DNA from 3 places in the Methylobacterium sp. UNCCL125 genome. Region 2 is predicted to be linked to each of the others. Evidence: predicted binding sites of a transcription regulator. Region 2 holds the regulator's gene; each other region holds the start of a gene.
The links. Region 2 encodes PhoB, which activates phosphate uptake and scavenging genes when phosphate is short. Its sites were predicted from a motif close to TGTCATNNANCTGTCAT; they were not measured.

Region 1 (7,882 bases), on a different contig from region 2:
GGCGCTCGCCGTCCTCGACGCCGCCGACGTGCCGGCCGGCCGGATCTACTCGGTGGCCGACATCGTGGCCGATCCGCACTACCAGGCGCGCGACATGATCCTGCAGGCGGAACTGCCCGGCGGGACCGCGGTGAAGATGCCCGGCATCGTGCCGAAGCTCTCCGACACGCCCGGCGAGGTCCGCTGGCAGGGGCCGGCGCTGGGCGCCCACACCGATTCCGTGCTCGCCGAGCTCGGTCTCGACCCGGCGCGCATCGCCGCGCTGCGCGAGAAGGGAGCCGTGGCATGACCGCTGTGTCGAGTGGCACCCTGATCGTCCAGGAGGTCGCCACCCGCGACGGCTTCCAGATCGAGCCGGTCTTCGTGCCGACGGCGGAGAAGATCCGCCTGATCGACGCCCTGGCGGCGGCCGGCTTCAGCCGGATCGAGGCCTCGTCCTTCGTCTCGCCGAAGGCCGTGCCGGCGCTCGCCGACGCGGCCGAGGTCTTTTCCGGGATCCGGCGTCGGCCCGGGACCGTCTACGTCGCCCTGGTGCCGAACCCGAAGGGCGCCGAGCGGGCGCTCGCCGCCAAGGTCGACGAGATCAACCTCGTCGCCTCGGTGAGCGAGACCCACAACCGCGCCAACATGGGCATGAGCCCGGCCGACTCGATCGCCGGCTTCGCCCGGATCATGGATTCGGTGCGCGGCGCCCCGGTCAGCACCAACGCCACGGTGGCGACCGCCTTCGGCTGCCCGTTCGAGGGCGACCAGCCGGTCGACAAGGTCGTCGCGCAAGTGGAGCGCTACCTGTCCCTCGGCATCGACGGGGTGACGCTGGCCGACACCACCGGCATGGCCAATCCCCGGCAGGTGGGCCGCCTCGTCGCGCGGGTCCTGCCGCTGGTCGGCCCCGGGCGCCTGACGCTCCATTTCCACAACACCCGCGGTCTCGGCCTCGCCAACGTGCTGGCCGCCTACGACGCGGGCGCCCGCCGCTTCGACGCGGCGCTCGGGGGCCTCGGCGGCTGCCCGTTCGCGCCCGGCGCCACCGGCAACATCTGCACCGAGGACCTCGTCAGCATGGCCCACGAGATGGGCGTGCCGACGGGCCTCGACCTTCCGGCGCTGATCGGCCTGTCGCGGGATCTGCCCCGCCTCGTCGGCCACGACGTGCCCGGCCAGGTCGCCAAGGCTGGACGCCCCTGCGATCTCCACCCGGCGCCGGCCAAGGCCGCCTGAGAGTGCGTTGACCCTGCGGCCGCGATCCCGCGCCACGCGAGGGAGATCCCGGTCGCGCCCTCATCCTGAGGTGCCGGAGCACAGCGGAGGCCTCGAAGGAGGTCTTCAGGCATCGCGCTTCGGACCGGAGGGCTCCTTCGAGACGGCTTCGCCGCACCTCAGGATGAGGGCGCGGGTTGGAGGCGCCCAGTCGAACAGGCTCTGAGCTCACCCGGGGCAAGCCGCCCGTCCGAAGGCGGCGCCCCCCACCACGTGTCCAAAAACAACAACACGGAGGAAACCATGACCGCAGCCCTGTCGGGTTCGCCGGCCGCCGTCGAGGCCGGTGCGGTGACGGAGACGAGCGTCGTCCGCAAGGTCGCGTGGCGGCTCATGCCGCTGATCATGATCTGCTACATGTTCGCGTTCTTCGACCGCATCAACATCAGCTTCGCCAAGTTCCAGCTCCAGAGCGACCTCGGCTTCAGCAACGTCGCCTACGGGCTCGGCGCGAGCATGTTCGTCGTCGGCTACGTGATCTTCGAGGTGCCCTCGAACCTGATGCTGTACCGGGTCGGGGCGCGCCGCTGGATCGCCCGGATCATGATCTCCTGGGGCATCGCCACCGCGCTGATGATCTTCATCCGAAGCGAGTGGCACTTCTACGCCCTGCGCTTCGTGATCGGCGCCATGGAGGCGGGTTTCGCGCCGGGCATCCTCTACTACCTGACCCTGTGGTTCCCGGCCTCGCATCGCGGGCGGATCACCAGCTTCATGTTCGTGGCCTCGGCCTTCTCGGGCATCTTCGGCGCGCCGGTGGCGGGCCTCATCCTCGGCGGCCTCAACGGCGTCGGCGGCCTCGCCGGCTGGCAATGGCTGTTCCTGGCGGGCGGCCTGCCCTGCCTCGTCCTCGGCCTGCTCGTGCTGACGCGCCTCGACGACCGGATCGCCGACGCCCGCTGGCTCTCGGAGCCCGAGAAGGCGCTCCTGTCCAGCCGCATCGCCCACCACAACCGCGAGATCGGCGACCATTCGCTCCTCGGGGCGATCCGGCAGCCGGGCTTCCTGATGATCGCGCTGATCTACTTCCTGCTCCAGATCGGCTCGTATGGCCTCAACTTCTGGGGGCCGGACCTGATCAAGACCGCGAGCGGCGGCCAGGCGGCCTCGGTGGGCTTCCTCACGGCGATTCCCTACATCTGCGGCGCGATCAGCATGGTCGTGATCGGGCGTCTCTCCGACGCCTCTGGCGAGCGGCCGAAATTCGTCGCGGGTCTCGCCATCACGGCGGCGCTCGGCTTCTTCGGCGCCGGCCTGTTCGACAAGCACATCGTGCCGCTGATGTTCGCCCTGGCCCTGCTGGGCGCCGGCATCGTCGCCTCGATCCCGACCTTCTGGACGCTGCCGGCCAAGCTCGTCACCGGCGTCGGCGCGGCGGGCGGGATCGCGCTGATCAACACGCTGGGCCAGTTCGGCGGCATCGTCAGCCCGGTGATGGTCGGCTGGGTGAAGGATCTGACCGGCTCGACGACGCCGGCCCTGTACGGCATCGGGGTGCTCTGCCTCGTCGCCGCCGGGCTCGCGCTCTTCGCCATGCCGGCGAGCCTGCGCCGGAGCGACAGGGCGGCCTGATCCGGCCGCATCGGGCGTCCCGGGCCGACGGGCTACGGGACGCCCACCAGGGCCGCCTGCCGATACGCGCGGGGCGCTGCCCCGTGGCGCTCCTTGAAGCGGCGGGCGAAGTGGGCTTGGCCGGCGAAGCCGCAGCCATAGGCGAGCAGGCCGATCGACAGGTGCGCGCAGGCCGGATCGGCCAGCCGCCGGGCGGCGGCTTCCAGATGGGCCTTGGCGCGCTGGACCACGACGCTGCCGTTGACGGGCTGGGGCACCTCCCGGGCCAGCGGCTCCGAGAGACCGGCGATGATCAAGTCGATGCCGATCTCCGTCATGCGCGCGGCTGCGGCTGCCCCGAGACGGTCGCGGACACGGATCAGCTCGCTGAAGACGCTCATTGCCAGGCTTGCGGATGCGCGATCGGCGCCGACGGTCAGGGCCGTGTAGAGCCGGGCCGGTCCGAGCCGCGCTCCAGACGGTCGCGCGGCACATCCAGGATCCGGCGACTGTCCGTCTCCGTCATCACCACCAGCGGCTGACGATCGACCACGACGAGGGAACCGACCTCCGCGCGTTCCCGCTTGGCCGCAAAGGGCTTTGCTTGGAGCGTCCGAAGCTCGACCGTCATGAGGGGGTCGGAGATGATCTCCCGTCACCGTCGGACGCTGTCCTGCGCTGGAAGACCGGCGGTTGAGAACAGAGTCTGCACGGATCGATCTCCGCGACACCGGGATGGGGTGTAAGAGGGCTGTCGGCTGCGGGACGTCGTCGGGCGGAGCAGATCCCGCACGCCGTGCCCGGACCCGGCAGACGGCACCGGTGAGCCGTCCCGGGCTGGAGCCCGACAGGCGGCTGCCGACGCCGAAAATGAGTTCGGATGCCGATCTTCGCGGCCGAAAACAGTGAATGCCGCGGTAACCAATTCGAGGATCGGTCGCCCTGCGCGACGGATCAAAAAACCTCGCGCTCACGGACAAACCCCGGCCCGCTCATATTGTATATTATCTGCAACCTCAAGAATTGGCGCGATATCAACTTGAGGTAGCAATTCTCCGGCCTTCGATCCGGCACACTGATCAACGTCTGCGGTCTCGGTTCACCCCGACCGGCAGTCGTGGATCAGGCGCATGGTGCCAGGCCTTTCAATGGTGATGTCTCCTATGGATAACCTCAGCGCAGCCCGTTCAACGTTCATGTTGGAGAAGGTCGGCGCCATCGTCGCCGCCTACGTCTCGCGCAACGCGATCGACGTCGGGGCCCTGCCGGCTCTCATCGACCAAGTGCATTCGGCGATCGCAGTCCTCCGCCGCGACCCGTCGGGTTCGGGGGCAGGCGGCCTGAGCCAGGAGCAGGTCGACGCCTCGATCCAGGAAGCGGGCCTGATCAGCTTCATCGACGGCCGCGCCTACCAGACCCTGAAGCGCCACCTGACCGCCCACGGCCTCACGCCCGAGCGGTACAGGGCCAAGTACGGCCTGCCGGCCGATTACCCGATGGTCGCCCCGGGCTATGCGGCCCGGCGTTCCGAGATCGCCCGGGCGATCCAGCTCGGCCACAAGGCGGGGTGAGTGATGGTGCCCGCCTCGTCCCCGGGTCCCGCCCGGACCCACAAGCCTCCCCCCGGGGCGGCCTCGAAGGATGCGCTGTATCGCATCGCCGGGATTCTCGACGTGCCGGTGGCGAGCTTCTTCCCGGATGCCGACCGGCCCGACGCGGCCATCGCCCAGGCGGCCGACCTCGTCTCGGCGTTCGTGGCGATCGAGAATCCGGCCGCGCGCCGGACCTGCCTGGCCTTCGTGCGGGCGATGGCGGGTTCCTGAGGGGGCCGACGGAAGCCGGAGACCGGGCTGCTCCCCATGGGATGACGCCCGGTCTCCGGCCAGCCGGCCAGACGCCGGATCAGAACATGTGGCGCAGGAGGTAGAACAGCACGGCCGCGAGGGTGATCGCCGCCGGCAGGGTCAGGATCCAGGCGAGTGCCATGTTGCGCACGGTGGCCATCTGCAGGCCCGAGCCGTTGGCCGCCATCGTCCCGGCGACACCGGATGACAGGATGTGGGTGGTCGAGACCGGCAGGCCGTAGAGTTCGGCCAGCCCGATCGTGCCGGCCGCGACGATCTCCGCCGAGGCACCCTGCGCGTAGGTCAGGTGGGTCTTGCCGATCTTCTCGCCCACCGTGACGACGATGCGTTTCCAGCCGACCATGGTGCCGAGGCCGAGGGCGAGGGCGACGCAGACCTTGACCCAGCCCGGGATGTAGCGCGTGCCGTCGTTGAGCAGGCCCGCGTAGCGCTTGAGGGTCGCCTTGTCGGCCTCCGAGAGATCGGCCCCGGAGCCCGGCAGCACGCGCACCGCGTCGGCGGCGAGGTACATGTCGCTGCGCAGGTTCTGGGTCTGGGCGGCCGGCACCGTGCGGATCGCGCCGTAATTCTTCACGCTGGCAGCAATGTCGTTCGCGAGCGCCGCCAGCGCGGCGTAGACGGGCGGCGCGTTCAGGTCCTTGGTCTTCAGCGCTTCCGTGACGGTCCGGCGCGCGGCGGCGGCGTCCGGCACCTCCGCGGCGGGCGCCCGGGCGGAGAACACCGCGCCCGCCGCCGTCGAAGCCTGCACGAAGGCGGGCGTCGTGTCGTCCGCCATGGTGCGGTTGAGCGCGTAGGCGGTGGGGGCGGCGCCGATCAGGATCAGCATGATCAGGCCCATGCCCTTCTGCCCGTCGTTGCCACCGTGGAAGAACGAGACCAGCGTGCAGGTGAGGATCAGCAGGCCGCGGATCCACAGGGGCGGCGGCGCTTCGCCCTTCGGCGCCGCGTAGAGATCCTTGCGGCGCACCGCGAATTTCAGGGCGAGCAGCAGCAGCGCCGCCAGCACGAAGCCGCAGATCGGCGAGAACAGCAGCGCCTTGAAGACGTTGAGGGCCTGGCTCCAGTCGACGCCCGCGGTGCCGTCGCCGCCGTTCATCAGCTGATTGGCGAGGCCGACGCCGAGCACCGAGCCGATCAGCGCGTGGGACGAGGAATTGGGCAGCCCGAACGCCCAGGTTCCGAGGTTCCAGAGGATCGCCGCCAGCAGCAGCGCGAAGATCATCGCGTAGCCCGCGTGCGAGCCGACATTGAGGATCAGTTCCACCGGCAGCAGCGTCACGATGGCGTAGGCCACGGCGCCCGAGGAGAGCATCACGCCGAGGAAGTTGAAGATGCCCGACCAGATCACCGCGACGAGCGGCGGCATCGAGTGGGTGTAGATCACCGTGGCGACCGCATTGGCGGTGTCGTGGAAGCCGTTCACGAACTCGAAGGCGAGGGCGATCAGCAAGGCGAGGCCGAGCAGCGCGAAGGCGCCGTAGGCGAGGGGCGCCTCGCCGACGGCGTTCATGTCCGCGATCAGGCTCACCACCGCGTAGCCGAGGCCCGCCACCAGCACGAGGAGGAAGGCGACCACCCCGCCGAGATGCAGTCCGTGGTCGAGGCGCGGGCCCCCTACCTGCCGGCCTGCGACCGCCCCCGACGGCGCCACGGCGGAATCGGACATGAACCCTCGCGCGGAATCATTCGTGATGGTGAGCCGGGATTAAAATGTGCCCGTGACGGTCGGGTGACGTCGATCCCGCGTCCAGCCTCGCGCAACGGCATCCGGCCGAAGCGATTTGCGGGATTTCGTCCCGTCCCCAGTGTCCGGGCCGTCCCAGTGTTCGGGCCGCCGAGGATGGGCGGTCTGTGCCGGGCCCGTTGCGATGACGGACGGCCATCGCCCCGATCCTCATGTCATGACGGCGCGCGCTGCAAGGTTAAGACGAAGATGAGTCATGATATGATTTGCGCCGGCAAAGTTTTGATCCTGTTGCTTACAGGATACAAATGTAAGCTTTTGGATTTGTGACTGGATTATGACGAAGGCGAGCGCGTAGAGTTCGCTAAATCTCCGGCTCGCAGGCTGAATCGCTGCGCGCTTTGGGGGTTGGCATGACATTTCGATATGGCGTCTCGATCGTGGCCTTGGCGGTCGCTGCCTTCGGACCGGGCGCGCAGGCACAGACGGCCAACACGACCGCTTCGGACGTCAACGTCCTCAATCTGCTGGCGCCGTACCTGACGCTCAATACGACGGCGACCGGTCAGCAGACGCTGCAGCTCAACCTGGCGCAGTCGATCGCGATCAACACCGCCGCGGGGCTCGCCCAGCAGCAGCTCGCGATCAGCGACAAGAACCTGCTGGGCTCGGCGCGCAACGACCTGTCCTCGGCCGGGCTCGGGACATACGGCGTGGCTGCAAATCTCGCGGGCGGCCTGCCGGCCCAGACGCCGATCAACGGCATCGTTCCGCAGCAGCTCGTCGGCGGCCTGGGTGCCCAGCTCGGCCCGATCTACCAGCGCGGGGTCGAGCAGGGCGCGAGCGGACCCCTGGGCAGCGTGGTCAATCTGCTGGCCGGTGCCTACGGTTTCACAGGCAACAACCTGGGCGTCGCCAAGAACTACTATGCCAACGGCGCGGCCAACAATCCGAGCGTGACCCCGGCCAACTACGTGGCGGTGCCGGCCGTGGCGCCGGCGGGCTACAGCCTGCCCATCGCCAACGGGCTGCCGAACACGACCAACAGCGTCTACGACCTCGCCTACGGCGTGACCAACACGCAAGCCGGCCAGGATGTCTACGGTTCCTCGCGGCCCGTCCAGGCGGCGCCGGCCCGGTTCAACACCTTCGACCCGACCGCGCTCAACGGCATCGCCACGAACCCGTCCTTTCCGAGCGGGCACACCACCTACGCGTTCACCGACGGCATCCTGCTCGCGATGCTGGTGCCGCAGCAGTACCAAAGCATGCTGGCCCGGGCGGCCGACTACGCCAACAGCCGCATCGTCCTGGGCGTGCACTACCCCCTGGACATCATCGGCGGACGGGCGCTCGCCACCTACGACCTCGCCCAGGCCTTCACCAACCCGGCCTATATCAACAACGCCGCGGTGACTGGCACGGCGATCAACCTGCCCGCCCAGTTCGTGGCGGCCCAGAGCCAGCTGCAGGCCTACCTCGCCGCCCAGTGCGGCAACACCGTCGCCGCCTGCGCGGGCAG
Region 2 (7,882 bases):
ATCTCGGATCCGCACAATCTCGCCTGGGCCTTCAACCTGCGCGGCTCCGATGTCGGTCACACGCCCCTGGCCCTCGGCTACGCCATCCTGCCGCGCGAGGGGTTGGCGCGGCTGTTCCTGGTCTCGCCCGAGGTCGATCCGGCGCTGCGCGCGGTGCTGGCCCCGATCGCCGAGATCCTGCCCCGGGCGGAACTGGACGACGGGCTGGGATCCCTCGCCGGCGTGCGTGTCCGCCTCGACGCGGCGACCGGCGCCGTCGCCCTGAAGGAGAAGATCGAGGCTGCCGGCGGCACCGCCGATGTCGGCAAGGATCCGATCACCGGCATGAAGGCGGTCAAGAACGCCGCCGAGATCGCCGGTGCGCGCGCCGCCCATGTCCGCGACGGGGCGAGTGTCGTGCGGTTTCTTGCCTGGCTCGACGGTGCGGCCGCGGCCGGAGGCCTCACCGAGATCGCCGCCGTCGAGGCCCTTGAGGATTTCCGCGCGGCGGGCGGCGATCTGCGCGAGGTCTCGTTCCCGACGATCTCGGGATCCGGGCCGAACGGCGCGATCGTCCATTACCGGGTGAGCCGCGCCACCGACCGGACGGTCCGGACCGGCGAGTTGTTCCTGATCGATTCCGGTGCGCAGTATCCGGACGGCACCACCGACATCACCCGCACGGTCGCGGTGGGCACGCCGAGCGCCGAGATGCGCGACCGTTACACCCGGGTGCTGAAGGGCCATGTCGCGATTGCCCGGGCGGTGTTTCCTGTCGGCACGACCGGCGCCCAGATCGACGCTTTCGCCCGGGCGCCGCTTTGGCAGGCGGGACTCGACTTCGATCACGGCACCGGCCACGGCGTCGGCGCCTTCCTGTCGGTGCACGAGGGACCGCAGCGGATCGCCAAGACCGGCACGGTGGTGCTGGAGCCCGGCATGCTCCTGTCGAACGAGCCGGGCTATTACGCCCGCGGCGCCTACGGCATCCGGATCGAGAACCTCGTGCTGGTCGAGCCCCGCACGATCGCGGGCGGCGAGCGCCCGATGTTGGGCTTCGAGACCCTGACGCTCGCCCCCTATGATCGGCGGCTGATCCAGCCGGACCTGCTCGAACCGGAGGAGCGCGCCTGGATCGATGCCTATCACGCCCGGGTGCGGGAGACCCTGGCGCCCCGGGTCGATGCCGGGACGCGCGACTGGCTGGAGCGTGCGACCGTGCCGCTCGCGGACTGAGCGATCGGCGTGGGATCCCGGGCGCGGCCCGTGGTAAGACCCACCGCCATCGAAACGACCGCGCTGGCCCGGATACACCGTGCGTGAAACCGCGCCGGCCCTGCGCGCGAAGGGACAGCATGATCCGCCGCCTCGCCATTCTGATCCTGGCCTTCGCCGCGAGCCTCTCGGCCGCCGCAGCCCAAGGGGTCCCGCAGGGCTTCCGCACGCCGGCCGACCTCGTGCGGGCGAGCCTCGTGGCCGAGCCCGCCGCGGTCGCCGGCGCACAGCCGTTCACGCTGGCGGTGCGGATGCAGATCAAGCCCGGCTGGCACGTCTACTGGCGCAACCCGGGCGATTCCGGACTGCCTCCGGAGGTGACCTGGACCCTGCCGGCCGGCTTCAACGCCAGCGCGATCCGGTGGCCGGCGCCGGAGCGCATCCCGATCGCGACCCTCATGAATTACGGCTACGAGGGTGAGGTCACGCTCCTCGTGCCCGTGACGCCGCCGCCGAGCCTCGACCCGGCCAATCCCGTTCAGATCCAGGCGAAGCTGACCTATCTCGTCTGCGAGACCGAGTGCGTCCCTGGTTCGGCCGATCTCGCCCTCACCCTGCCGGTGGGCAAGGCCGAGCCGGACCCGGCCAACGCCGCGCTGTTCGCGCGCGCCCGGGCTGCCCTGCCCGCGCCGGCGCTCTGGCCCCTGCGCCTGTCGAGCCAGGGCGACACGCTGCAGCTCGATTTCGCCGCGACCGGCCTGAAGCCCGAATCCATCCGGAACGCCGCCTATTTCCCCTATGCCGAGACGGCGATCGACAACGCCGCCGCGCAGGTGATGACCGTCGACGAGACCGGTCTGCATCTGACCATCGCGCGCAGCAGCCCGACCGATCCTGTGCCCGCCGCCCTGCCCGGCGTCCTGACGATCGACGAGGTCGGTACGGACGGCACCCGCCGCCTCGCCTTCGCGTATGGTGACGAGCCGGTGCTTCCTGCCGTCGCGGCCGCGTCGAGCGCGCCGAATCCGGCCGGAGCCCCGCCGGCCGTCGCCGAGTTCGACGCGCTGACCCTCGCGACCGCCGCGGCCTTCGCCTTTCTGGGCGGCCTGATCCTCAACCTGATGCCCTGCGTCTTCCCGGTGCTGTCCATCAAGGTGCTGAGCCTCGTGCGGCATGCCGGCGAGGGCCCGGCGCGGCTGCGACTGCACGGCCTCGCCTACACGGCCGGCGTGCTGGCGAGCTTCCTCGGCCTCGCATCCCTGCTGATCGCCCTGAAGGGTGGCGGGGCCGCGATCGGCTGGGGCTTCCAGCTGCAATCGCCCGCCATGGTCGCAGCGCTCGCCTATCTGCTGTTCGCGATGGGCCTGAGCCTGTCCGGGGTGGTCCATGTCGGCGGCCGGCTCGCCGGCCTCGGAGACGGCCTGACCCGGCGTGCCGGCCTGAGCGGCTCGTTCTTCACGGGTGTGCTGGCGACCCTGGTGGCGACCCCCTGCACGGCGCCGTTCATGGGCTCGGCGGTGGGCTTCGCGCTGACGCAGAGTGCCGGTGTCGCGCTCGCCGTCTTCGCGAGCCTCGGCCTCGGCCTCGCCCTGCCCTTCCTGGTGCTGACCCTCTGGCCGCCGGCCCTGCGGGCGCTGCCGCGGCCGGGCGCGTGGATGGAGACCCTCAAGCAGGTCCTGGCCTTCCCGGTCTACGCCACCGTGGCCTGGCTGATCTGGGTTCTGGCGCAGCAGGTCGATCCGCGTGGGCTGCTGGCGGCACTGATCGGCCTCGTCCTGGTGGGCTTCGCCGCCTGGGCCTGGGAACACGGCCGCGCCGCCGCGCCCGGGGCGGGCCGGGTCGCGCGGGTCGCTGCGGCCCTCGCGCTGGTCGCCGTGGCGGCCCTCGCCGTGACCCTTCCGCGGGACCGCGCCGCGCCGTCGGCGCAGGCCGCCGCCGACGGGGTCGAGCCCTTCACTCAAGCGCGTCTCGACGCCCTGGTGGACGCGCACCGCCCCGTCTTCGTGGACATGACCGCCGCGTGGTGCATCACCTGCGCGGTGAACGAGGCGACCTCCCTCAACACCAAGGCCGTGCGGGCCGCGATGGCCGAGCGCGGCGTGACCTACATGAAGGGCGACTGGACCAACCAGAATCCCGAGATCACCCGTCTGCTGGAGAAGCACGGGCGCAGCGGCGTGCCGCTCTACCTCCTCTATACCGGAACCGGAGCGCCTCAGGTGCTTCCGCAGATCCTCACCGAGGGGACGGTTCTGGCGGCGCTCGACGTCGTGCCGGTCGCGTCCGGCCGGAGCGCGGCGCTGACCCGCTGAATCTGCGCGAGGCCCGGGGGCCCGCCGGGCCTCGCAGCATCCGCGGACCTCGAACGTCCCCGGCTCCCTTCGCTGCGCGCGGGCGGGCGGCGCGGCCGACCGGCCTCCGGCCCGGAACGCTTTGCCCCGGAACGCTTCGCGCCCGTCTCAAGCGTCGAGCGAGAACGTCTCGTCGAAGGCGTAGCCCGAGCCGCGGACCGTGCGGATCGGGTCGGCTTGGCGCGGGCCGTTCAGTGCCTTGCGCAGCCGCCCGACATGGACGTCGACCGTGCGCTCGTCGATGTAGACGTCGTGTCCCCAGACCCCGTCGAGGAGCTGCTCGCGGGAGAAGACCCGGCCCGGCGCCAGCATCAGGAATTCCAGCAGACGGAACTCTGTGGGACCGAGATGCAGCTCCTCGCCGCCGCGGCGGACGCGATGGCCGGTGCGGTCGAGTTCGAGGTCGCCCGCCGCCAGCCGGTCCGAGACATGCGCGGGCTTGGCCCGGCGGAGCAGCGCGCGGATCCGGGCAAGCAGTTCCGGGACGGAGAACGGCTTGACGATGTAGTCGTCGGCGCCCGTCCCGAGACCGCGGATCCGGTCGCCCTCCTCGCCCCGGGCGGTGAGCATGATCACGGGCAGCCGCTCGGTCTCCCGGCGCGCCCGGATCCGCCGGCACAGCTCGATGCCCGACAGGCCGGGCAGCATCCAGTCGAGCAGGACGAGATCGGGGATCCGCTCCGCCAGGAGCAGCTCCGCGTCGTCGCCGCGAGCCGCGGAATCCACCAGAAAGCCCTCGGCTTCCAGATTGTAGCGCAGCAGCGTGGTCAGCGCCTCCTCGTCCTCGACGATCAGGACTTGCATGCTCACGTTCGAAGATCCGTTCACGAAGCGGCGCCATACGGCCTGCAGGCGCGCCGACTCTCCTTGGAGCCGGCGGGCAGGCGGAGGGTGCAGGAGGCGCCGCTCAGCCTCAACCCGCACGCTCCGATTCTCCGGCGGCGCCCCACAGGAGCGCGCGCAGGCCGACGCCTGGACCGGGGGCGGCCCGCTTACGGAGCCGGCACCCCGTCCACGGTCGCATAGTTCGACGCATCGTTCTTCGGCCGGTCGCCCGCCAGGGCCTCGCCCGTGGCGAGATAATGGATCGTCTCGGCGATGTTGGTGGTGTGGTCGCCGATCCGCTCGACGTTCTTGGCGCAGAACAGAAGATGCGTGCAGAACGAGATGTTGCGCGGATCCTCCATCATGTAGGTCAGGAGCTCGCGGAACAGCGAATTGTACAGGGCGTCGATCTCGCCGTCCCGCTCCCAGACATCGTGGGCTGCCTGGACGTCGCGGCTCGCATAGGCGTCGAGAACGTCCTTGAGCTGGCCCTCCGCGAGGTCGCTCATGTGGCGCACGCCGAGAACGATCTTCTGGGCCGGCGCCTGATCGGAGATCGCCACCACCCGCTTGGCGACGTTCTTGGCGAGGTCGCCGATCCGCTCGAGGTCGCCGGAGACGCGGATCGCCGAGATCGTCTCACGCAGATCGATCGCCAGGGGCTGACGCCGGGCGATCAACAGCACGGCGCGCTCCTCGATGTCCCGCTGCAGGGCGTCGAGGCGCTTGTCGGCGACGATCACCGCCTGGGCGAGCGTGTCGTCCCGGCGCACGAGGGCGTCCGTCGCCTCCGCGGTCATCTTCTCGGCCACGCCGCCCATCTCCGAGATCGAGCGACGCAGGTTCTCCAGGTCGGTGTCGTAGGAGGTGACGATATGGCCGGGCATGGCGAATCCTTCGATGGGTCCCGGGGGCGGCGCTCCGGGGAGGCCCTCGGGGACCCGCCGGCCCTCCGCGGATGCGGCGACCGGACGGCCTTCCCCGAGACCGGAGCGTCCAGGCAGACTAGCCGAACCGGCCGGTGATGTAGTCCTGGGTGCGGCGTTCCGTCGGGTTCATGAACATCCGGTTGGTCGGACCGAACTCGATCAGCTGGCCCAGATACATGAAGGCGGTGAACTGCGAGATGCGCGCCGCCTGCTGCATGTTGTGGGTGACGATCACGATGGTGAACTCGTCGCGCAACTGCTCGATCAGCTCCTCGATGCGGCCGGTGGAGATCGGGTCGAGGGCCGAGGTCGGCTCGTCGAACAGGATCACCTCCGGGCGCTGCGCCACCGTGCGGGCGATGCACAGGCGCTGCTGCTGGCCGCCCGACAGGCCCGTGCCCTGCTGCTTGAGCTTGTCCTTCACCTCGTCCCAGAGGGCGGCCTTGCGCAGGGAGGCCTCGATCCGGCCGTCGAGTTCGGATTTCGGCAGCTTCTCGTAGAGGCGCAGGCCGAAGGCGACGTTGTCATAGATCGACATCGGGAACGGCGTCGGCTTCTGGAACACCATGCCGATGCGCGAGCGCAGCTCGTTCAGGTCGATGGAGGGGCTGAGGATGTTCTCGCCGTCCAGGAGGATCTCGCCCTCGGCCCGCTGCTCCGGATAGAGGCTGTAGATCCGGTTGAAGCAGCGCAGCAGGGTGGACTTGCCGCAGCCCGAGGGCCCGATCAGCGCCGTGACCTGCCGGTCGTGGAAGTTGAGGTTGACGTCCTTCAACCCGTGGAAGCTGCCGTAGTAGAAGTTCAGGCGCTTCACGGCGATCCGCACGGGACCGCCCTCGTCGGCGCGGTTGCGGTTCAGCTCGACCGTGGGGATCGCGGAGGCGGCGTTCATCGTCGTGTCCTCGAAGGGTCTCAGCGCGAGGTCTGCGGCTTGATCACAAGGCGGGCAATGATCGACAGCACCAGGATGGTGGCGGTGATCAGAAGCGCGCCGGCCCAGGCGAGGCCCTGCCAGTTCGGGTAGGGCGACAGGGCGAACTGGTAGATCATCACCGGCAGGTTCGCGACGCCACCCATCAGGTTGGCCGAGAACCAGGAATTGTTGTTGAGGGCGGTGAACAGCAATGGCGCCGTCTCGCCGGCGATGCGCGCCAGGGCCAGGATGATCCCGGTGACGATGCCAGCCGAGGCCGCCCGCCACGTGACGTTGATGATCACCGTCGAGGGCGGCGCCCCGAGCGCCGCGCCGGCCTCCCGCAGGGTTCCGGGGACGAGCCGCAGCATGTCCTCGGTGGTGCGGACGATCACCGGAACGGCGATGATCGCGAGCGCGACGCCGCCGGCCCAGCCCGAATAGGTGCCCATCGGCCGCACCATCAGGGTGTAGACGAACAGGCCGATCAGGATCGACGGCGCCGAGAGCAGGATGTCGTTGAGGAAGCGGATCAGGGCCGCGAGCTTCGAGCCGCGCCCGTACTCGGCCAGGAAGGTCCCGGCCATGACGCCGACCGGCGTCGCGATCACGATGCCGATCCCGGTCAGGACGAGGCTGCCCAGAATGGCGTTGGCGATGCCGCCGCCCTCGGATCCGGGGCCCGGCGTCGGGTTGGTGAACAGGGTCGGCGTGAAGCCGCGCACGCCCTGGACGATCAGCATCACCAGGATCGAGCCCAGGACCAGGGCACCCACCAGCGTCGCCCCGGTGCAGGCAACCCGCAGCGTGCGGTCGGCGATGCGCCGGCCCTGACGGACCCGGCCGGAGCGGCGCCGGGGCGCCGCGGTCATCGTGGGGGAGGCGTCCATCGCGCGTGCTCCTCAGGCGGCCTGGACGCGGCGCGTCAGCAGCCGGGCGATGATGAGAACCACGAAGGTGATCACGAACAGGATGCAGCCCAGAGCCATCAGGGCGTTGAGCTGGAGGCCGTCGGCTTCGTTGAACTCGTTGGCGATGCGCGACGCGATGGTCGAGCTCGGATCGAAGATCGAGGCCGAGAGGCGGTTGGCGTTGCCGACCACGAAGGTCACCGCCATCGTCTCGCCCAGCGCCCGGCCGAGGCCGAGCATGATCGCCCCGATGATCGAGACCGAGGCCTGCGGCACCAGCACGTGGCGCACCACCTCCCAGGTGGTGCAGCCGATGCCGTAGGCGCTCTCGCGCAGCACGGTCGGGATCTGGTCGAGCATGTCGCGGGCGATCGAGGCGATGAACGGCACGATCATGATCGCCAGGATGATCCCGGCGGTGAAGACGCCGACGCCCGAGGGCACCCGGGCGTAGAACAAGGTGCCGACGATCGGCATGCCCTCGACGACGTTCGAGACCGGGATCTGGATGTAGCGCGCGAAGAGCGGCGCGAACACGAACAGGCCCCACATGCCGTAGATGATGCTGGGCACGGCGGCGAGCAGCTCGATCGTCATGGCGACCGGCTTGCGGGCCCAGCCCGGGCAGAGCTGGGTGAGGTAGACCGCGATTCCGAGGGAGACGGGGACGCCGATCAGGAGCGCCAGGAAGGCGGAGGCGACGGTCCCGATCACCGCCACCAGGGCGCCGTACTGCTCGGTCCCGACGTTCCAGGCGCT
Region 3 (7,882 bases), on a different contig from region 2:
CCGCCCGACATCCTGCTGACCACGCCCGAGCAGCTGGCGCTGCTGATCGCCCACCGCGAGGCGGCCGAGTTTTTCTCCGGATTGCGGTGCGTGGTGCTGGACGAGTTGCACGCGCTGGTGACGTCCAAGCGCGGCGACCTGCTGTCGCTGGCGCTGGCGCGTCTGCATCGCCTGAGCCCGGGGCTCGCGGCGATCGGGCTGTCCGCGACGGTGCGCGAGCCGGATGAGCTGCGGAAATATCTGGTGCCGCAGGGGCCGCTTCCCTTCCCCCCGTCTGCGGGTGCGCCTCCCACTTTGCACGACGAAACGGCCGACACGGTTGTGGGACCGGGCGTGGGTCCCCTCTCCCGAGCGGGAGAGGGTGAAGAACGAGAACTCACAGAACCTGACTCGACCGCGACGCCCGGCGCCGACGTGCCTGATCCTGAGACTCCTCGTCCCTCACCCCAGCCCTCTCCCGCTCGGGAGAGGGGGCAGGTCGCGCCCCCCATGGCCGATCTCGTCACGGTGGCGGGCGGCGCGAAGGCGGATCTGCGCATGCTCGATCTCGGCCGGGCGCTGCCGATCTCCGGCCACACCGCGTGGCACTCGATGCCGGCCATCTACGAGCTCATCAAGGAGCACCGGACCACGCTGGTCTTCGTGAACACCCGGCTTCAGGCCGAGTACACCTTCCAGGAGCTGTGGCGGCTCAACGAGGACGCGCTGCCGATCGCGATCCATCATGGCTCGCTGGACGCGCAGCAGCGCCGCCGGGTCGAGGCCGCCATGGCGGCGGGTCAGCTGCGGGCGATCGTCTGCACCGCGACCCTCGATCTCGGCATCGACTGGGGCGACGTCGATCTCGTGGTCAATGTCGGTGCGCCGAAGGGCGCGAGCCGGATCATGCAGCGGATCGGCCGGGCCAACCACCGCATGGACGAGCCCTCGAAGGCCTATCTCGTCCCGGGCAACCGCTTCGAGATGCTGGAGTGCCAGGCGGCGCTCGACGCCGTCGAGGAAGCCGCGCAGGACACCCCCGATGCCCGCCAGGGCGCCCTCGACGTCCTCGCCCAGCACGTGCTCGGCATGGCCTGCGCCGACGCCTTCGACCCGGTCGATCTCTACGACGAGATCGTCTCGGCGGTGCCTTATGCCGGGCTCACCTGGGAAGCTTTCGAGCAGGTGGTCGATTACGTCGCCACCGGGGGCTACGCGCTGCGCGCCTACGAACGCTTCGCCAAGATCCTGCGCGGCCCGGACGGGCTCTGGCGCGTGCGCGACGCCCGCACCGCGCAGGCCTATCGGATGAATGTCGGCACCATCGTGGAGGCGGCGCGGGTCCGGGTCCGTCTGGGCCGGACCCTGCGCGGCAAGCCCGGCACGGTCCTGCCGAAATCCGGCCGGGTGCTCGGCGAGATCGAGGATGAGTTCGCCGAGACGCTGACCGTCGGCGACACCTTCCTGTTCGCGGGCGAGACCCTCCGCTTCGAGGGCCTCGCCGAGGACGAGTGCCTCGTGACCCGCGCCCCGCCCGGCACCGACCCGGCGATCCCGTCCTACGCGGGCGCGAAATTCCCGCTCTCGACCTTCCTCGCCGCCCGGGTCCGGGCACTCATCGCCGACCCGTTCGCGTGGGATCGCCTGCCCAAGCAGATCGGCGAGTATCTGGTCCAGCAGCGCCGCCGCTCGGTCCTGCCGGGTGAGCGCGATCTGCTCGTAGAGACGTTCCCGCGGGGCAAACGCTACTATCTGACCGCCTTCCCATTCGAGGGCCGCCTCGCGCACCAGACGCTCGGCATGCTGCTCACCCGCCGGCTGGAGCGCGACGGCCTGCGGCCGCTGGGCTTCGCGGCCAACGATTACGGCATCGCGATCTGGACGACCCGCGACGTTTCCGAACGCGCCGCCCGCGATCCCGACTTCATCGGCGACCTCTTCGCGGTCGACATGCTCGGCGACGATCTGGAGGCGTGGCTCGACGAATCGGCCATGATGAAGCGCACCTTCCGGCAATGCGCCGTCATCGCCGGGCTGATCGAGCGCCACCATCCGGGGCAGAAGAAATCCGGCCGGCAGGTCACGATCTCGACCGATCTGATCTACGACGTACTGCGCAAGCACCAGCCCGACCACCTCCTGCTGCGGGCGGCGCGGCAGGATGCGGCAACCGGACTCCTCGACGTGAGGCGCCTCGGCATGATGCTAGAGCGCATCCAGGGGCGAATCATCCAAAGGTCTCTCGACCGGGTCTCGCCGCTCTCCGTATCCGTGATGCTCGAGATCGGGCGCGAGCGGGTCTACGGCGAGGGCGCCGACGAGATCCTGGCCGAGGCCGAGGCGGAGCTTCTCCAAGAGGCTCTGTCCTGACCGTCGATCCGCCCTCCCCCGACGACACCGAGGATGCGATCTTGGCGGCCGGCCTGAGACTCGAGAAGACTCACAAGCACCCCACCCTGATGCTCGCGGGCGAGACCCTGGTGCTCGATCTCTGCGGCGGCCTCTGGCTGCCGGAGCACCGGACGCTGATCGTGTCCGACCTCCACCTGGAGAAGGGCTCGTCCTACGCGGCCCGATCCGGCCAGTTCCTGCCGCCCTACGACACCCGCGAGACGCTCGCCTGCCTCCACGAGGCGGTGGCGCGTCACGAGCCCGCCCGCGTGGTCGCCCTGGGCGACTCCTTCCACGACGCCCGCGGGCCCGAGCGCATGGAGCCGGGCGACCGCGCCTTGGTGGCGGCGCTGCAGGAGGGCCGGGACTGGGTCTGGATCGCCGGCAACCACGATGCGGCCGTGAACGAAGGCGTCGGCGGGCGCTACGCCGACGCGCTGACCCTCGGCGGCCTCGTCCTGCGCCACGAGCCGAGCCCGGAGCCCGTTCCCGGCGAGATCGCCGGCCATCTCCATCCCTGCGGGAAGGTCGCGATGCGGGGGCGGGCCGTCCGCCGCCGCTGCTTCGTCACGGATGGCACGCGGCTGGTGATGCCGGCCTTCGGCGCCTATGCGGGCGGGCTGAACGTGCGCGACAAGGCCATCGAGGGCTTGTTCCCGAAGGGATTCACCGCCCACCTCCTCGGCGACGGCCGGGTCTTCGCCATCGGCCGGGCGCAGCTCGCCCGGGACTGAGCGCGCCCGTCATCCCGCGCACGTTCGCGCGGCGCGTCGTCTCGATGCGCCGCGCCGACGGGATCGCCTCGCTTCGTTCGGCAGGACGGCGCCGCGGCGAGGCGCCCGGTCTGATCCGGCCTCAGGCCGTCTTCATGAACCGGGTCACGCTGTCCGACAGGCTTGCCGAGTGGCCCGCGAGGCTCTCGGCGACATCCTGGACGGCCCGGGCGAGCTGACCGGTGGCATTGGCGGCCTCGGAAACACCGCCGATATTGCCCGCCATCTCGTGGGTGGAGACCGCCTGCTCCTCGACGGCGCTCGCCATCGCCAGGGTCAGCTTGGACAACTCGCCCACCGCCGCGGTGATCATCTCGATCGCTCCCACCGCCTCGCCGGTGGCGCTCTGGATCGCCGAGACCTGCTGTGTGATCTCGCCAGTCGCCTTGGCGGTCTGCTCTGCGAGCGCCTTGACCTCGGAGGCCACCACCGCGAAGCCGCGGCCGGCGGCCCCCGCCCGCGCCGCCTCGATGGTCGCATTCAGCGCCAGGAGATTGGTCTGGTCGGCGATCGACTTGATCATGCTGACCACCGCGTCGACCTTGCGGGCATTCTCGGCGAGCTGGCGCATGGTCGCGTCCGTGGTCCCGGCCTGCGCGGCGATCTGCTGCGCGCGCTCCGAGACGCGCCCGACCTGACCGGAAATCTCCTGGATCGCGCCGTTCATCTGCTCGGAATTTGCCGCGACCGACGAGGCCTTGTGCCGTGCGGATTCGGCGGACTGCATCAGCCCTTCGGCCGAGTTCTGCATCTCCTGGATGGCCGAGCCCACCGCCTCGACCACCCGCTTGACGTCGGTCTCCATGTTCACCTGCGCGGTGACCACGGCCCAGGTCAGCATCGGCCCGAGATACTGACCCTTCTCGTCGTTCACGGCCGTGACGCGCAGGTTTAGGGTCTCGGGTCCGACCTTGATCTTGGTGGAGTGCGGCAGCCGGCTCGCATCCGCCAGCATGGTGCGCTGGTGGCTCGGATTCTTGTGGAAGATGTCGAACGACCGGCCGAGCATGTCGTCGACTTTCACCGGCAGATGCTGGTCGATCGTCCCGAGGGTCCGGCGCGAGGTGGCGTTCATATAGTCGATCCTGAAGTCGTTCTTGAGGTCGGCCGTCATGACGGCCACCGGAACGTTGTCGATCATGGTCAGGAGCCGGTTGATCTCCTTCTTCTTGGCGGAGATGTCCGAGGCGAACTTGACCACCTTCACGGGCCGGCCACGGGCGTCGAGGACGGGATTGTATGTCGCCTCCAGCCAGACCGAGTTGCCGTCCTTGTCCAGGCGGAGGAACTCGCCGGTGACGTACTCGCCCGTCTTCAGCTTGTCCCAGAATTCCGTATACTTTGCGGTCTCGGCATAGGCCCTATCTACGAAGAGACGGTGGTGCCGGTTCTGAATATCCGGCAGATCATACTTCATCAGCTTCAAGAAATTCTTGTTCGCATGGACGACGTTTCCGTCCATCGAAAACTCGATGATCGCGAGCGAACGATCCAGGGCATCGATCTTGGCCTGGGCTTCGTTGAAAGTCGTACGGTTGAACATTTCGACACTCGCATTCCTCGCCCGCGGGTATCGCATCGCAGCGTTAATGAACTCTTTCTTGCTGCGTTATGCTGGTCTCCGTTTGGCGGTAGACAATCGAAGACTTTTGATCGCGATGACGGAGTGCCTTCGAGGTCGGGGTAGACGATTTCAGCGCTATTAACACTTGGCGAGACGCTTTTTGTGCTGTTAAAACAGTCTGAATATCAGAACCAACCGCGCATTCGAAAGTATACTATAGGCGCTATGGCGCTGAAAAGGATCAGGCCGAGCGCGTAGGGATAGCCGAGAGTCCAGTCCAGCTCCGGCATATGCTTGAAGTTCATGCCGTAGATCGACGCGATCAACGTCGGCGGGACGCCGACCACCGAGACGACGGTGAGCACCCGGAAGACGTTGTTCTGCTCGATGGTGATGAGGCCGAGGGCCGCGTCGAGCAGGAACTGCACGTTCTCAGCGAGGCGCGTCTCGAACTCGTCGAGGGATTCGATGTCCCGCTTGATCGTCTCGAAGCGCGCGTCCTCCGGCAGGCCGATGCCGTCGCAGGCTGCGGCGACGAACGGCACGATCCGTTCGAGCCCGAGCAGGCTGGCGCGGATCTTCCCCAGAACCTTTCCGCGGTTGCTGATGCCCCGCAGGATCCGGCGCAGGGCGAGGTCGCGGCGCCGGGGCGGCGGGCTCTCCAGGCGCCGCCGCTCGGCACCCCGGACGTCGAAGTCGAAGATCCGGGTCGAGAGCGTGTCGAGTTCCGATCCCATGTCCTCCAGGGCGTCCGCGAGGCTGTCGACCAGCTCCTCCAGGACGACGAGGAAGATCTCGCTCGGGGTCGTGCTGTCATCGCCCTCCGCGATGCGCTTCGCGGAGGAGTCGAAGGCGCGCAGGTCGTGAAAGCGGATCGTGACGAAGTGGTCCTTGGTCAACAGGAAGCCCAGCGGCTTCACCTGCGACGCGCTCTGCTCGAAGGTGATCATCGGCGTCGAGAGCGACAGGCCGCCCTTCACCCGGCGCAGGCGACTCGACGTCTCGACCTCCGACAGCGCCGCCCGGGACGGCACGCGCAGACCGGTCGCCGCCTCGACCGCTTTGGCTTCCTCCGGGCTCGGGTCGTTCAGGTCGAGCCATACCGTATGGCGCGCGATCGGGCTGCCGGGTTGCAACGCCACCGGGCCTTCGGGTCCGTGCAGGCTCAACATGACGGCGCATTATCCATGGGGCGAGAAGGAAGGCCGCCGGCGCGTCATCGCACCGTCGCGCGGGGGTGCGACAGCCTTGACTCGGAACCGCAGCGAGCCTATCTCGCCGCCGTCTTTGGCACTCGCCGAGACAGAGTGCTAACAGTCGAGTTCGCGAGCGGTCCCGCCGGCCGCATCAACGCCAACTCCAGACCTGAAGCAAGAGGGCAGCTCATGAAGTTCCGTCCGCTGCACGACCGCGTGGTCGTCCGTCGCATCGAGAGCGAGGAGAAGACCAAGGGCGGCATCATCATCCCGGACACCGCCAAGGAGAAGCCGCAGGAAGGCGAGATCGTCGCCGTCGGTCCCGGCGCCCGCGACGAGCAGGGCCGTGTCAACCCGCTCGACGTCAAGGCCGGCGACCGCGTCCTGTTCGGCAAGTGGTCCGGCACCGAGGTCAAGATCGACGGTCAGGACCTCCTGATCATGAAGGAATCCGACATCATGGGCGTCGTCGCCGTCTGATCGGATCACCTCTCACCGCCCTTTGAGACTTTCCATAGTCTTGGGGCGCAACCCAACCAGATAAGAGGCACACAATGGCAGCGAAAGACGTTCGTTTCTCCGCCGACGCCCGCGACAAGATGCTGCGCGGCGTCGACATCCTCGCAGACGCCGTGAAGGTGACGCTCGGCCCGAAGGGCCGCAACGTCGTGATCGAGAAGAGCTTCGGCGCCCCGCGCATCACCAAGGACGGCGTCACCGTCGCCAAGGAGATCGAGCTCGCCGACCGCTTCGAGAACATGGGCGCCCAGATGGTGCGCGAAGTGGCCTCGAAGACCAACGACATCGCGGGTGACGGCACCACCACCGCGACCGTGCTGGCCCAGGCCATCGTCCGCGAGGGCGCCAAGTACGTCGCCGCCGGCATCAACCCGATGGACCTGAAGCGCGGCATCGACCTCGCCACCCAGGCTGCGGTGAAGGACATCATCGCCCGCGCCAAGAAGGTCTCGACCTCCGACGAGGTCGCTCAGGTCGGCACGATCTCCGCCAACGGCGACAAGGAGATCGGCGAGATGATCGCCCACGCCATGCAGAAGGTGGGCAACGAGGGCGTCATCACGGTCGAGGAGGCCAAGACCGCCGAGACCGAGCTCGACGTCGTCGAAGGCATGCAGTTCGACCGCGGCTACCTGTCCCCGTACTTCATCACGAATGCGGAGAAGATGGTCGCCGAGCTCGAGGATCCCTACATCCTCATCCACGAGAAGAAGCTCTCCTCGCTCCAGGCGATGCTGCCGGTGCTCGAGGCCGTGGTCCAGACCGGCAAGCCGCTCCTGATCATCGCCGAGGACATCGAGGGCGAGGCGCTCGCCACGCTCGTCGTCAACAAGCTGCGCGGCGGCCTGAAGGTCGCGGCCGTGAAGGCGCCGGGCTTCGGTGACCGCCGCAAGGCGATGCTCGAGGACATCGCGATCCTGACCAAGGGCCAGATGATCGCCGAGGACCTCGGCATCAAGCTCGAGAACGTGACGCTCCCGATGCTCGGCCGCGCCAAGCGCGTGCGGATCGAGAAGGAGAACACCACGATCATCGACGGCGTCGGCGAGAAGGCCGACATCGAGGGCCGGATCAGCCAGATCAAGGCGCAGATCGAGGAGACCACCTCGGACTACGACCGCGAGAAGCTCCAGGAGCGTCTGGCCAAGCTCGCGGGCGGCGTCGCGGTGATCCGCGTCGGCGGCGCGACCGAGGTCGAGGTCAAGGAGAAGAAGGACCGCGTCGACGACGCCCTCAACGCCACCCGCGCGGCGGTCGAGGAAGGCATCGTCCCCGGCGGCGGCACCGCGCTCCTGCGCGCCAAGAAGGCGGTCGCTGCCCTGAAGTCCGACATTCCGGACGTCCAGGCCGGCATCAAGATCGTCCTCAAGGCTCTCGAGGCCCCGATCCGCCAGATCGCCCAGAACGCGGGCGTCGAGGGCTCGATCGTGGTCGGCAAGATCACCGACAAGGCGGACTCC

Region 1: a site for PhoB is predicted at 6,395-6,411, ahead of BM396_RS21450 (inorganic phosphate transporter). Genes of this name have one in related genera too.
Region 3: a site for PhoB is predicted at 5,922-5,938, ahead of BM396_RS02545 (CorA family divalent cation transporter). Genes of this name have one in related genera too.

The regions. Positions count from the first base shown of each region.
Region 1 is NZ_FPBW01000021.1:129,488-137,369, forward strand. Features, by position in the region: gene BM396_RS21415 (CaiB/BaiF CoA transferase family protein) at 1-289, shown strand, start outside; gene BM396_RS21420 (hydroxymethylglutaryl-CoA lyase) at 295-1,221, shown strand; gene BM396_RS21425 (MFS transporter) at 1,504-2,832, shown strand; gene BM396_RS33430 (helix-turn-helix domain-containing protein) at 2,865-3,212, opposite strand; gene BM396_RS33435 (hypothetical protein) at 3,248-3,442, opposite strand; gene BM396_RS21440 (Ros/MucR family transcriptional regulator) at 4,008-4,382, shown strand; gene BM396_RS21445 (hypothetical protein) at 4,386-4,634, shown strand; gene BM396_RS21450 (inorganic phosphate transporter) at 4,714-6,342, opposite strand; partial or broken gene BM396_RS33705 (phosphatase PAP2 family protein) at 6,774-7,882, shown strand, end outside.
Region 2 is NZ_FPBW01000013.1:118,734-126,615, forward strand. Features, by position in the region: gene BM396_RS15095 (aminopeptidase P family protein) at 1-1,215, shown strand, start outside; gene BM396_RS15100 (protein-disulfide reductase DsbD family protein) at 1,335-3,506, shown strand; gene phoB (phosphate regulon transcriptional regulator PhoB) at 3,654-4,349, opposite strand; gene phoU (phosphate signaling complex protein PhoU) at 4,538-5,257, opposite strand; gene pstB (phosphate ABC transporter ATP-binding protein PstB) at 5,376-6,191, opposite strand; gene pstA (phosphate ABC transporter permease PstA) at 6,212-7,102, opposite strand; gene pstC (phosphate ABC transporter permease subunit PstC) at 7,115-7,882, opposite strand, start outside.
Region 3 is NZ_FPBW01000003.1:133,410-141,291, reverse strand. Features, by position in the region: gene BM396_RS02560 (ligase-associated DNA damage response DEXH box helicase) at 1-2,349, shown strand, start outside; gene pdeM (ligase-associated DNA damage response endonuclease PdeM) at 2,391-3,104, shown strand; gene BM396_RS02550 (methyl-accepting chemotaxis protein) at 3,226-4,686, opposite strand; gene BM396_RS02545 (CorA family divalent cation transporter) at 4,893-5,879, opposite strand; gene groES (co-chaperone GroES) at 6,093-6,383, shown strand; gene groL (chaperonin GroEL) at 6,458-7,882, shown strand, end outside.